2 regions of the Nocardiopsis codii genome follow, and region 2 is predicted to be linked to the other one. Evidence: riboswitches for the same ligand, from Rfam matches in the RefSeq annotation. Region 2 holds a riboswitch; the other holds the start of a gene.
What was found. Region 2 has a riboswitch for cobalamin ahead of Q8791_RS02830 (nitrite reductase). Riboswitches for the same ligand answer to the same signal wherever they lie in the genome.
Positions count from the first base shown of each region.

Region 1: another riboswitch for cobalamin. It lies ahead of Q8791_RS18560 (ribonucleoside-diphosphate reductase subunit alpha); the one in region 2 lies ahead of Q8791_RS02830 (nitrite reductase).

Region 1 covers NZ_JAUZMY010000018.1:76,237-81,968, forward strand. The annotation lists gene Q8791_RS18550 (NYN domain-containing protein) at 1-1,560, shown strand, start outside; gene Q8791_RS18555 (hypothetical protein) at 1,586-2,158, shown strand; cobalamin riboswitch at 2,641-2,831, shown strand; gene Q8791_RS18560 (ribonucleoside-diphosphate reductase subunit alpha) at 2,989-5,538, shown strand; gene Q8791_RS18565 (NAD(P)-dependent alcohol dehydrogenase) at 5,612-5,732, opposite strand, start outside.
Region 2 covers NZ_JAUZMY010000002.1:211,526-217,257, reverse strand. The annotation lists gene cobM (precorrin-4 C(11)-methyltransferase) at 1-545, opposite strand, end outside; gene Q8791_RS02840 (precorrin-2 C(20)-methyltransferase) at 530-2,044, opposite strand; gene Q8791_RS02835 (precorrin-8X methylmutase) at 2,041-2,706, opposite strand; gene Q8791_RS02830 (nitrite reductase) at 2,703-3,644, opposite strand; cobalamin riboswitch at 3,699-3,901, opposite strand; gene Q8791_RS02825 (PepSY domain-containing protein) at 4,122-4,844, opposite strand; gene Q8791_RS02820 (response regulator transcription factor) at 5,006-5,671, shown strand; gene Q8791_RS02815 (sensor histidine kinase) at 5,668-5,732, shown strand, end outside.

The DNA of each region.
Region 1 (5,732 bases), on a different contig from region 2:
CTCGTCCAGTTCCTCAACGAGGTGGCGCGGGACCGCACCGGTCTTCCGCTGCTGCGTTGCTACTGGTACGAGGCCGTCGCCGACGACCGGCGCTCCCAGGAACAGGACGGCATCGCCGACATCCCCGGCATCAAGTTCCGAGCCGCGAGGATACGGCCCGGTCGACGCGAGGGCGTGGAGAGCTACGTCCAGCGCGACATCACCACGCTGGCCCGTACCGGCGTCCTGTGCGACGCCGTCCTGGTCAGCGGTGACGAGGACATGGCGTCCGTCGTCGCCGACGTCCAGGACATGGGCGTGCGCGTCACCGTCGTGCACATCTCCGTCGAGGGCAACTGGACCATCTCCCGCGCCCTGCGCCGGGAGTGCGACGACCTCATCGAGATCGGGGCGGGCCATCTGCGCCCGCACGTCAACCTGCTCTCCAGCGGCGGCTCCCCCCAGGAGACCGCGGCCAAGACCACCACTCCGTTCGCCAACGGCCGCGCCCGGTCGGCGCCCGAGACCCCGAGGCAGCCCGTCGCGGCGCAGTCCGGCGGCAGCAGGGTCGACCCGGCGGGCTCCCCCAGCGGGGGCCTGGAGGCGATGTTCGCGGGAACCGGCGGCCAGCCCGTTCCCCAGGGCAGCGCCATGGACCAGTTGCGCGCCATGCGCAGGTCCCTCGCCCAGCAGCGCGGCGGCGACCACCTCGCCGGGCCGGGCGGTGACAGCGGCCAGCAGCCCGGCGGCATCGACGCCAACGGGTTCCCGTCCGGTGGGCAGACCCCGCCCGGCGTGGGAGGCAACGGCTCCTACCCCGGCGGCCCGATGACCGGGGGGCACCCCGCACAGAACGGGCAGCAGGGCTACCCCGTCACCGAGGGCCACCCGTCGATGCGGGGGGCCGACCAGGGGGGCTACGGCCTTCCGGGCAGGTCGGTGCCCGGCCAGGGGCAGCCGATGACCGGTCCGCAGCCGTCCTTCAACGGCACGGGACCCCAGCAGTCCTTCGCCTCCGGCACCGGGGCGCAGCGCTCGTTCGCCCCGGACGGCCAACCCGGCCACGCGCCACCGCCGAGAAACGCGCCACCCCAGGACCCACGTCAGGATCCGCGCTACGGCGGGGGGGACAGTTCCGGATACGGGGGAGCGGCCGACGCAAACCCTACCTATGGGACCAGTACGGAAACTGACACCGCTCACCGCGGTGGGGCAGCCTCCCCCTACGGGGGGCAGCCACGTACTGGTCCCGAACCAGCCGACCGGTTCAGTCCCGGCGGCTACCAGGAATCCCGTCCCAGTCCTGGATATCCCCAGCAGACACGCCCCGCCGCGCATACCGTTGACGAAGCGGTGCATGTTGCGCACAAGGAAGGGAACGACTTCGCGGAGTCGATCGCTCGCGAGGCGCCCGCTCTGTGGGTGGAGGCCGTACTCGCCCGCAGGCCCAGGATGCCCTCCGATCTGGAGGCGCGTCTGCTCCAGGGTTCCTCGCTGCCGATCGACCACCTGTTGCGCGACGAGGTCCGCGACGGGCTGCGCCAGGGCTTCTGGCAGGCCCTGGAGCGGGCCAGGTCCTGACGGGGCGCGGGAGTGCGAGTAGGGGATGGGGGCGATGCGCTTGACCCACGTGACGACGGCTGAACTCGACCGTTGGGAATTCCACGCTGTCCGGTCCGGTGAGCACGGACGGGTCGCCGCCCAACTGCTGGACCTGGCCAACCGGGTCGACGCCGGGAGCGAGGTCTCGCGCGCCGAGCTGTTCGTGCGCGCGGGCGAGCAGTGGGAGATCGCCCAGGAGTTCGAGCGCGCCTGCGCGGCCTACCAGCGGGCGATCGACGACGGCGGCGCCACGGTGATCGACGCCCGGGCGCTCAGCGCCGGCGCGCTCCTGCAACTGGACGAGGTCGACCAGGCCTACGTCCACCTCACACGCCTGGAGGGCGAGGAACCGCCCGGACTCCAGACCTTCATCCACGTCGCCGAGGCACTGTACGCGCACGACGACCTGGAGGGCGCGGAACGGTGGGCGACGGTCGGTGCGCGCCGCTTCCTCGACCAGGAGTCCTCGCCCTACGTCCGCGACCTGTTGGTGGAGCTCCTGCGCATCAGGTTCCGCATCCGCACCGACCTCGGTCTGGCGGAGGACCAGCTGGACAGCAGACTCGACGAGGAGTGACCTCCGCCGCCGTACGGCGGCGGCCCGGGCCACCCCCACCGGAGGTTCGGGCCGGGGACGCCCGCGTCGGCGTCCGCGGAGTGAGCTTTCCTACGTGCGGGCGTCCCTCCGACACGCCCGGAGCGGCACCCGGACAGATCACCGTCCGGGCGCCCCGGCCCGTCACCGACCGCCGCCGATACGGCGGTGTGGTCTGCGGCGCCGAGTCGTCCGGTACGGTCCGAACCGCTTCGGAGACGGGATTCCGGACGTTCGGAGGCCCGTCGGAGGACCCGCGCGGTCCCGGGGAGCCCCGGCGACGATCTAGGCTGTGTCCGGTCGCCTCCCAGCTGCCCCGACGAGGCGCGCAATCCCCCTGAACCGGGCGCTCGCGGCCCCCGCATACCACGGCCCGCGCGTGTGTTCGACGATCGTCGAAGAATCCGAGAAATCGGTGACACGCCATCATCTTGCGGTGTTCCAACGCGGGGCCCCCTAGATGTAGTATCTGTCCCGCTGGTGGTTCACCCCTCGGGGTGAGGCAAGAGGGAACCCGGTGTGAAGCCGGGGCTGCCCCGCAGCGGTATGTGGGAACGAAGCCGTCACAGGCACCGGGGACCCCCGAAGGCCCTGGGAAGCGACGGTGCGTAGGTCGCCCACGAGCCCGAAGACCTGCCGCCGGTGCGCACGCGAGCGTGCGCCGACGACGGGGCTTCGAGGGTGAGCCGCCGCGACCCACCGGTCAGACGACCGCACGCACCCGGTGCGTCGGTCCACCGGTGCGTGCCGCGCACCTTGCTTATCGTGTCCCCTCCCCGCCGGGACTCTTCTACCGAGGTTGGAGCCGCTGTATGACCCTTGACGTCGAGGCCGTGCCCGTATCCGTTCGGCCCGAGCCGACCAACGAGGGCGCGCCCCCCGCCGCCATCGACCGGATCGAGCACGTCGTGACCGAGGCCTGTGCCAGGCTCACCGGTGTTTCGGCGGAGAAGGTCCTCACCGAGGCCCGCCGCGGCTTCTACCCCGGCATCCCCGACTCCGAGGTCGAGCTCGCCCTGGTCATGGCCGCCCGCAGCTTCGTGGAGGTGGACCCCGACTACTCGTTCGTGGCCGCCCGCCTGCTGCTGGACAAGCTGCGCCGTGAGGCCCTCACCTTCATCAGCGGCGCCCCCGACGCCGCCGGGCAGTCCGAGATGGGCGAGCGCTACGCCGCCTACCTGGCCGCCTACGTCCGCCGCGGCATCGACCTGGGCCAGCTGGACCCCGCGCTCGCCGGGTTCGACCTGGACCGGCTCGGCGCCGCCCTGTACCCCGAGCGGGACGAGCAGTTCACCTTCCTCGGCATCCAGACCCTCTACGACCGCTACTTCCTGCACAGCGACGAGGTCCGCTACGAGCTGCCGCAGGCGTTCTTCATGCGCGTCGCCATGGGTCTGGCCCTCAACGAGGACGACCGCGAGGCCCGTGCCATCGAGTTCTACGAGCTGCTGTCCTCGTTCGACTTCATGGCCTCCACGCCCACCCTGTTCAACGCCGGCACGGTGCGCGCGCAGCTGTCCTCCTGCTTCCTCACCACCGTCGGCGACGACCTCCAGGCCATCTTCCACGGCATCAGCAACAACGCGATGCTGTCCAAGTACTCCGGCGGGCTCGGCAACGACTGGACCCCGGTGCGCGGCCTCGGCTCGCACATCCGCGGCACCAACGGCAAGAGCCAGGGCGTCGTCCCGTTCCTGAAGATCGCCAACGACACGGCCGTCGCGGTCAACCAGGGCGGCAAGCGCAAGGGCGCCGTGTGCGCCTACCTGGAGACCTGGCACATCGACATCGAGGAGTTCCTCGACCTCCGCAAGAACACCGGTGACGACCGCCGCCGCACGCACGACATGAACACCGCGAACTGGGTTCCCGACCTGTTCATGCAGCGTGTGGAGCAGGGCGGCAGCTGGACCCTGTTCTCGCCGGACGAGGTCCCCGACCTGCACGACAAGTACGGCACCGACTTCGCCGAGGCCTACGAGAAGTACGAGGCCGCCGCCGAGGCGGGCCGGATCAAGGTCGCCAAGAAGCTCCCCGCGGTCGACCTGTGGCGGCGCATGCTGACCATGCTGTTCGAGACGGGCCACCCCTGGATCACCTTCAAGGACCCGTCCAACCTGCGTTCGCCGCAGCAGCACGTCGGCGTCGTGCACTCCTCCAACCTGTGCACCGAGATCACGCTGAACACCAGCGCCGACGAGGTCGCCGTCTGCAACCTGGGCTCGGTCAACCTGGCCCAGCACGTCGGCCCCGACGGCCTGGACGCCGAGCGCCTGCGCCGGACCGTCCGCACCGCCGTGCGCATGCTCGACAACGTCATCGACGTGAACTTCTACACGATCCCCGAGGCGCGCCGCGCGAACCTGCGCCACCGCCCCGTCGGGCTCGGCCTCATGGGCTTCCAGGACGCCCTGTTCAAGCTGCGCACCCCCTTCGCCTCCGAGGGCGCTGTGACGTTCGCGGACGAGAGCATGGAGCTCATCAGCTACTACGCCATCGAGGCCTCCATGGAGCTGGCCGCAGAGCGCGGCTCCTACGAGTCCTTCGAGGGTTCGCTGTGGAGCCGGGGCGTCCTGCCGATCGACTCGCTGCGGCTCCTCGCGGACTCGCGCGGCGGCGACCTCGACATGGACCGCGGCGAGACCCTGGACTGGGACTCCCTGCGCGAGCGCGTGAAGTCGACCGGGATGCGCAACTCCAACGTGATGGCGATCGCGCCCACCGCGACCATCGCCAACATCACCGGTGTCGGCCAGTCGATCGAGCCGCTCTACCGCAACCTGTACGTCAAGTCGAACATGTCCGGCGACTTCACCGTCGTCAACCCGTACCTGATCCGGGACCTCAAGGCGCGCGGCCTGTGGGACGACGACATGGTCTCGGCCCTGAAGATGCACGACGGCAGCCTCGGCGCCATCGACCGCGTCCCGGACGACCTCAAGGCCCTGTACGCGACCGCGTTCGAGGTCGACCCCGAGTGGCTGGTGGACGCGGGCTCGCGCCGCCAGAAGTGGATCGACCAGGCCCAGTCCCTGAACCTGTACATGGCGGCCCCGAGCGGCAGGAAGCTCGACACCCTGTACCGCCGCGCCTGGCGCTCCGGTCTCAAGACCACCTACTACCTGCGTTCGCAGAGCGCCACGCACGTGGAGAAGAGCACGCTCAAGGGCACCGACGGCCGCCTGAACGCGGTCGCGGCGACCCCGGTCGCGAGCAGCGCCCCGGCGGCGGCTCCCGCGCCCGCCCCCGTTCCCGAGCCGGTCGCGGCGCCCGCCGTGAACACCGAGGTCGAGGACGAGTTCGAGATCGTGGACGGCCAGGCCTGCTCCATCGACGACCCCGAGTGCGAGGCCTGCCAGTAGGACGTGGGACCGGGGCCGCCCGCGGGCGGCCCCCGGCGGGGGGGGGGGGGCCCCACCGCGGTCTCCGCTCCGGTCAGCCGGTGGCCAGGGTGGAGGTGTCGATGACGAACCGGTACCGCACGTCCGAGGCCAGCACCCGTTCCCAGGCGTCGTTGATCCCGTCCGCGCCGATGATCTCGACCTCCGGGGCGATG
Region 2 (5,732 bases):
ACGATCTCGGCCATGAGCTCCCGCACCCGCCGGATCGCCAGGTGCAGCACCAGCGTGGCCCGGGTCGCCGCGAACGCGCCCAGCGACTCGGTGTCCGGCATCGCCGTCGACCGGGCGGCGGTCCGGGTCAGCACCACCGACTGGGCCACCAGCGGCACGGTCAGCTCCCGGCCCACCAGGGCCGAGGCGGCCGCGTAGGCGGGCACCCCGGGGGTGACGTCCCACGGGACCCCGTGCGCGTCGAGCCTCCGGGTCTGCTCGGCCAGCGCCGAGTACAGCGAGGGGTCCCCGGAGGTCAGCCGTACGACGTCGCCGCCCCCGGCGTGCGCGGCGACCAGGCGCTCGGTGATGCGGTCCAGGTCCAGGCCCTGGGTGTCGACCAGTTCGGCTCCGGGCGCGCAGTGGGCGAGGACCCCGGGGTCGAGGTACGTGCCGGGGTAGAGGACGACGTCGGCCGCGTTGAGCATGCGCGTGGCGCGGACGGTGAGCAGGTCGGCGGCGCCGGGACCCGCCCCCACGAAGTGCACGGTCACGGCTGCACCCACCTCGGTGTCCAGACCCGGCCCGCCCCGGAGACGCGGGTGCCGGAGGCGCCGACGATGAGCAGGCAGCGCATGTCGACGCCGGCGGGGTCGAGTTCCCCGAGCGTGGTCACCTCCAAGGACTCGCCCTCCCTGCCGATGCTCCGTCCGACGACGACCACGGTGTCGGGCTTGCGGTGCTCCAGCAGGACCTCGCGGGCGGTGGCGATCTGCTCGGTGCGCGAGCGCGAGGCCGGATTGTAGATCGCCAGCGCCAGGTCTGCCTCGGCGACGGCCCGCAGACGGCGTTCGATCACCTCCCAGGGCTTGAGCCGGTCCGACAGGCTCATCACCGCGAAGTCACCGCCGACGGGGGCGCCCGCCCGGGCCGCGACCGCCTGCACGGCGCTGACGCCCGGCAGCACCCGGATCGGGACGCCCCGGTAGGCGGGGTCCTCAGCCGCCTCGAACACCGCGGTGGCCATCCCGAACACCCCGGCGTCCCCGCCCGAGACCACGGCCACCCTCCCACCGTCACGGGCGAGCCCGAGGGCGAGGCGGGCGCGGTCGATCTCGACGGTGTTGCCGGAGGCGTGCCGGGTCAGGCCGGGGCGCTGCGGGACGCGGTCCACGTAGGGGCCGTAACCCACCACGTGGTCCACCCCGGCCAGCGCCTCGGAGGCCTCCGGGGTGAGCCAGCGGCCGGGGCCCGGCCCCAGACCGACGACCAGCAGCTCGGCTGCCGGACCGGCGGTCTCCGCGACCGCGGTCTCCGCCGCGGCCCGGTCCCGGGACCGCCTGCCGTTGCGGCTGTCCCCGGTGACCAGGATCAGGGAGAAGTACGGGACCGTCGCCGGATCGACCTCGGCCACGGGCAGCCGCCGCTCCCCGTCCATGGAGGCGCGCTCCACGTACACGGCGTGCTCCAGCCGCCCGGCGGACTCCAGCGCCCGGCGCACCGCGGGGAACGTCCGGCCCAGCTTCATGACCACCGCGGCGTCGGTGTCGGCCAGGCGGCGGGCCAGCTCCGGCTCGGGGAGGGTCCCGGGCAGCACGGTGAGCACGTCGGTCTGCCGGGCCAGCGGGGCCGCCGCCACCGCCGTGGCCGCGGCGAACGCCGGGACCCCGGGCACGATCTCCGTCCCGTACCGCTCGGACAACCGGTCGTGCATGTACATGTACGAGCCGTAGAACAGCGGGTCGCCCTCGGAGAGGAGCACGACGTCGCGGCCGGCGTCCAGGTGCGCGGCCAGCCGGGCGGCGGACTCCTCGTAGAAGTCGGCCAGCACCCCCGTGTACCCGCCCGGATGGTCGGTCGTGCCGGTGGTGACCGGGTAGGTGAGCTGTTCCTCGACCGCGGAACCCGGGATCAGCGACGCGGCGATGCGGCGGGCGTTGGAGGCCTTGCCGACTCCGGCGTGGTAGGCGACGACGTCGGCCGCGGCGATGAGCCGGGCGGCCTTGAGGGTGATCAGCTCGGGGTCGCCGGGGCCGACACCCACGCCGTGGAAACGTCCGGTCACTCCTCCTCCTTGGCGAGTGCGTTGAGAGCGGAACAGGTCATCGCGGAGCCGCCGCGGCGGCCGCGGGCGGTCACGTAGGGGATGTCGGCGCCGAACCGCTCCCCGAACTCCGTCAGCGCCTGCTTGGACTCGGCGGCCCCCACGAAACCGACGGGGCAGCCGACGATCGCGGCAGGGCGCGGCGCCCCGTCCGCCACCATCTCCATCAGGTGGAAGAGGGCGGTGGGCGCGTTGCCGACGGCGACCACGGCGCCCTCCAGGAGCGGTTCCCACAGGGACACCGCGGCGGCGCTGCGCGTGGTGCCCCACGCGGCGGCGAGGCCGGGGACGCGTTCGTCGCCCAGGAAGCAGAGCACCTCGTTGCCGCACGGAAGGCGGCTCGCGGTCACGCCGCTGGCCACCATGCGCGCGTCGCACAGGATCGGGGCCCCGGCCCGCAGGGCGGAGCGCGCCGCGGACACCAGGCCGGGGTGGACCACCAGGTCCTCGGCGAGGTCGACCTGGCCGGTGCCGTGGATCATCCGCACGGCGAGCCGCTCCGCGTCGGCGGGCAGGTGCCCGAGCTCGGCCTCCTCCCGGATGAGGGCGAAGGAGTCCGTGTAGATCGCGGGCCCGTCGTCGATGTAGTCGTAGTGCCGGTTCGGCCGTCGGGGGGCGGTCACCGCGCCTCCCCCGTTCGGGAAGCGGGGCTTCCCGGGACGAGAACGCCGCGCCAGGGCGTGACGAAGAGTTCGCCGGGCTCGGCGGCGAGCGCCTCCTCGGCGAGCGCCTCGGCGGCCGGGCGGTCCAGGCCCTCGTCGGGCACACGCACGTGCCGCGCGCCCCCGGGCAGCGGACCGTACGGCAGCGGCGGGGCGGGGGACGGAAGCCGCCGGTCCGGTACCTCCGGTCCGGTCAGCGGGGCCGGGAGCTCGGCGACGTGCCACGGCGCGGCGGGCCCCTCCCCGCTGCGCTCCAGGAACCCGTCCGCCAGGCGCAGGAGCGCGGCGGGCGCCTCGTCGATCGGCACGAGCGGACCCCAGTGCTCCCCGAACCTCAGCTGGGCGACGCTCCGGTCCAGGGCGACGATCCCCAGGTCACAGGGGTGGTCGATCAGGTCGCCGCGCCCGTCGTCCAGGACGAACAGGAAACGCCCGGGCAGGTCGGCGCGGCGCGGGACGGAGCACAGCATCGTGTCCAGCTCCGAGGCGACGGGGCGCAGGTCGGCCCGGCCCCCGCCCGGCACGGTCCCGCCGGGGTCCGCCGGGACCGCGCCCGTGCCCGTGCCCGGGGAGACCATCACGTTGCGCACGAGTTCGTGGCTGGGGGAGGGCAGCAGCCCGGTCTCCGCCAGGGCCCGGACCACCTCGGGCCCCAGGCGTCCCGCGTCCCCCGGCAGGGCGCGCAGTTGCAGGTTCGCGCGGCCGGTGACGTGGATACGACCGGTGCCGTACCGGTCGGCCACCGCGGCGAGGGCGAGCAGCGAGGAGGCGCCGATCCGGCCGCCGATGAGCCGGAGCCGGACCAGCAGGCCGTCCTCGGCGGGCCAGGGTCTCAGCACGCCGGGGCAGCGGTCGCGACGCGTGCGGCGCGTGGAAGGGGGAGAACCGGCGGGGGACATGGGCGTCCTTCTGGTCGGGGACTCGTGCGCGGAGCCCGCGGGTGACCCGGCGGACCGTGACCGCCGGTGCCAGCAGGTCTTCGGACTCGGAGTCGACCGGTGCGGAGCGCCTTCCCGGGGCGTTGCCCCAGTGGCTGTCCCGGGGAACGCTCCCCGGACGTGCCCGCCCGTCATCCTCACCGCTGCGCGTCAGTCCCGGAGTCCCACCGGGTTCCCTGCCCCACGAAGTGGAGTTCGACTGGCCCGACGAGGGTACCCGACCCTCTCCGGCCTGCTGCGGGGGGACTTCGCCCCGACGTGCCGACCCCCTGCGGCGGCCCCCTGATCCGACCGGTACCGGGTCGTGCGACCGGCCGCGCCCCCGGGGCTCCGGCACCGGACGACGGGAAAGGAGCCCCGCCCTCCCAGGAGGACGGGGCCCCGACCGTGCGGGTGGCGGGGACGGTCCGCGGAGCAGCCGCACGGGGTCCCCGGCCGTCAGTCCTCGGCGCGCACGTCGACGACCTCACCGGCCACGTCCAGGATCACCTCGTACTCCTGGCCGTCGGCGTCGAGCACCTCGGCGTCCCAGCCGTCCCAGCCGTCCTCGTCCTGGCGCTCGACCTCGACGGTGCGGGCGCCCTCGCCGACCGCCTCGGCGGCGTTCGCGGACACCGTGTCGCGGTCGGCCTCCGTCTGCCCGCCGGTGTTCTGCCAGGGCGCCGGGCCGCTGTCGGTGTCCCGGAAGGCCAGCCCGTTGACGGTGTACACGTCGGCGTCGTCGCGGTCGTCGTCGGCCTCGTAGCGCACGCCGAGCGTCACCTCGGTGCCCTCCAGCCCGCGCAGTTCGTCCAGGAGCGGCTCGACGGTGCCGTTCCCGTCGAAGTCCTCCAGCTCCGGCGCCGTGAGCAGCCACTCCTCGGGGCCGAAGTCGACCTCGACACCGGACACCGACCAGTCGTCCGTGTCGTCGCCGTCCCCGTCGGCGCGCAGCTCGCCCACGAGCTGCTCCAGACCGTCGACCGACTGCGTCGAGGTCGGGTTCTTCTCGGACGCGCTCGCCCCGTTCGCCCCGGGGGCGGAACCGGTGGTCACGCCGGTGAGCTGGATCGAGTCGACCTGCTGCTCGGGGTCGTCCACCACCAGGTAGCCGATCGTGCCGACGGCCAGCAGCCCGGCGGCCGCGGCGGAGGAGAGGATGATGACGGTCGTGCGCTGCATCGGTGTTCCCTTGCTCGAAGGTGTCTACTGCCTCCAGCATCCGACGGCGAGATGATGGCGGCCTGAAAGCCACCTGAAGAACGTCTTCATGTGGCGCTCAGGAACGGTTCAGCGGTCCCTGCCAAGGTAAGGGGGGACCACGGGGCGGAGAGGACACGGCGTTGGCGATTCTGGTGGTGGAGGACGAGGAGGGCATCGTCTCCTTCGTGCGGCGCGGACTGGAGACGGCCGGGTACCAGGTGCTCGCGGCCGGGGACGGGATCGACGGGCTGACGATGGCCCTGTCGCCCGACGTCGACCTCGTCGTCCTGGACCTCGGACTGCCCGGCATCCCCGGCGAGGAGGTGCTGCGCCGGCTGCGGCAGCGCCGCCCCTCGGTGCCGGTGATCGTGCTCACCGCCAAGGACGCCGTCAGCGACCGGGTGGCCAACCTCGACGCCGGGGCCGACGACTACATGGTCAAGCCCTTCAGCGTGAGCGAACTCCTGGCCCGGGTGCGGGCACGCCTGCGCACCGGCGGCCAGGAGCGCGGCGACGTCCTGGCGGCCGGCGGCGTCGTGCTCGACCTCGGAGCCCGCACCGCCTCGGTCGAGGGCCGCACCGTCAACCTGTCGGCCCGCGAGTTCGGCCTCCTGGAAGTGCTCATCCGCCACCCCGCACAGGTGTTCTCCCAGCCCCAGCTGCTGGACCGGGTCTGGGGATACAACTTCGACGGGGCCTCCAACGTGGTCGAGGTCTACGTCAGCCAGCTGCGCCGCAAGCTCGGCCCAGGACGCATCGAGACGGTTCGCGGAGCGGGCTACCGGCTCGCGGGCGGTGCCCGGTGAGCCTCACCGGACGCGTCGTCCTGCGGTCGCTGCTCGTCATGGCCCTCGTCATCGGCGGCGT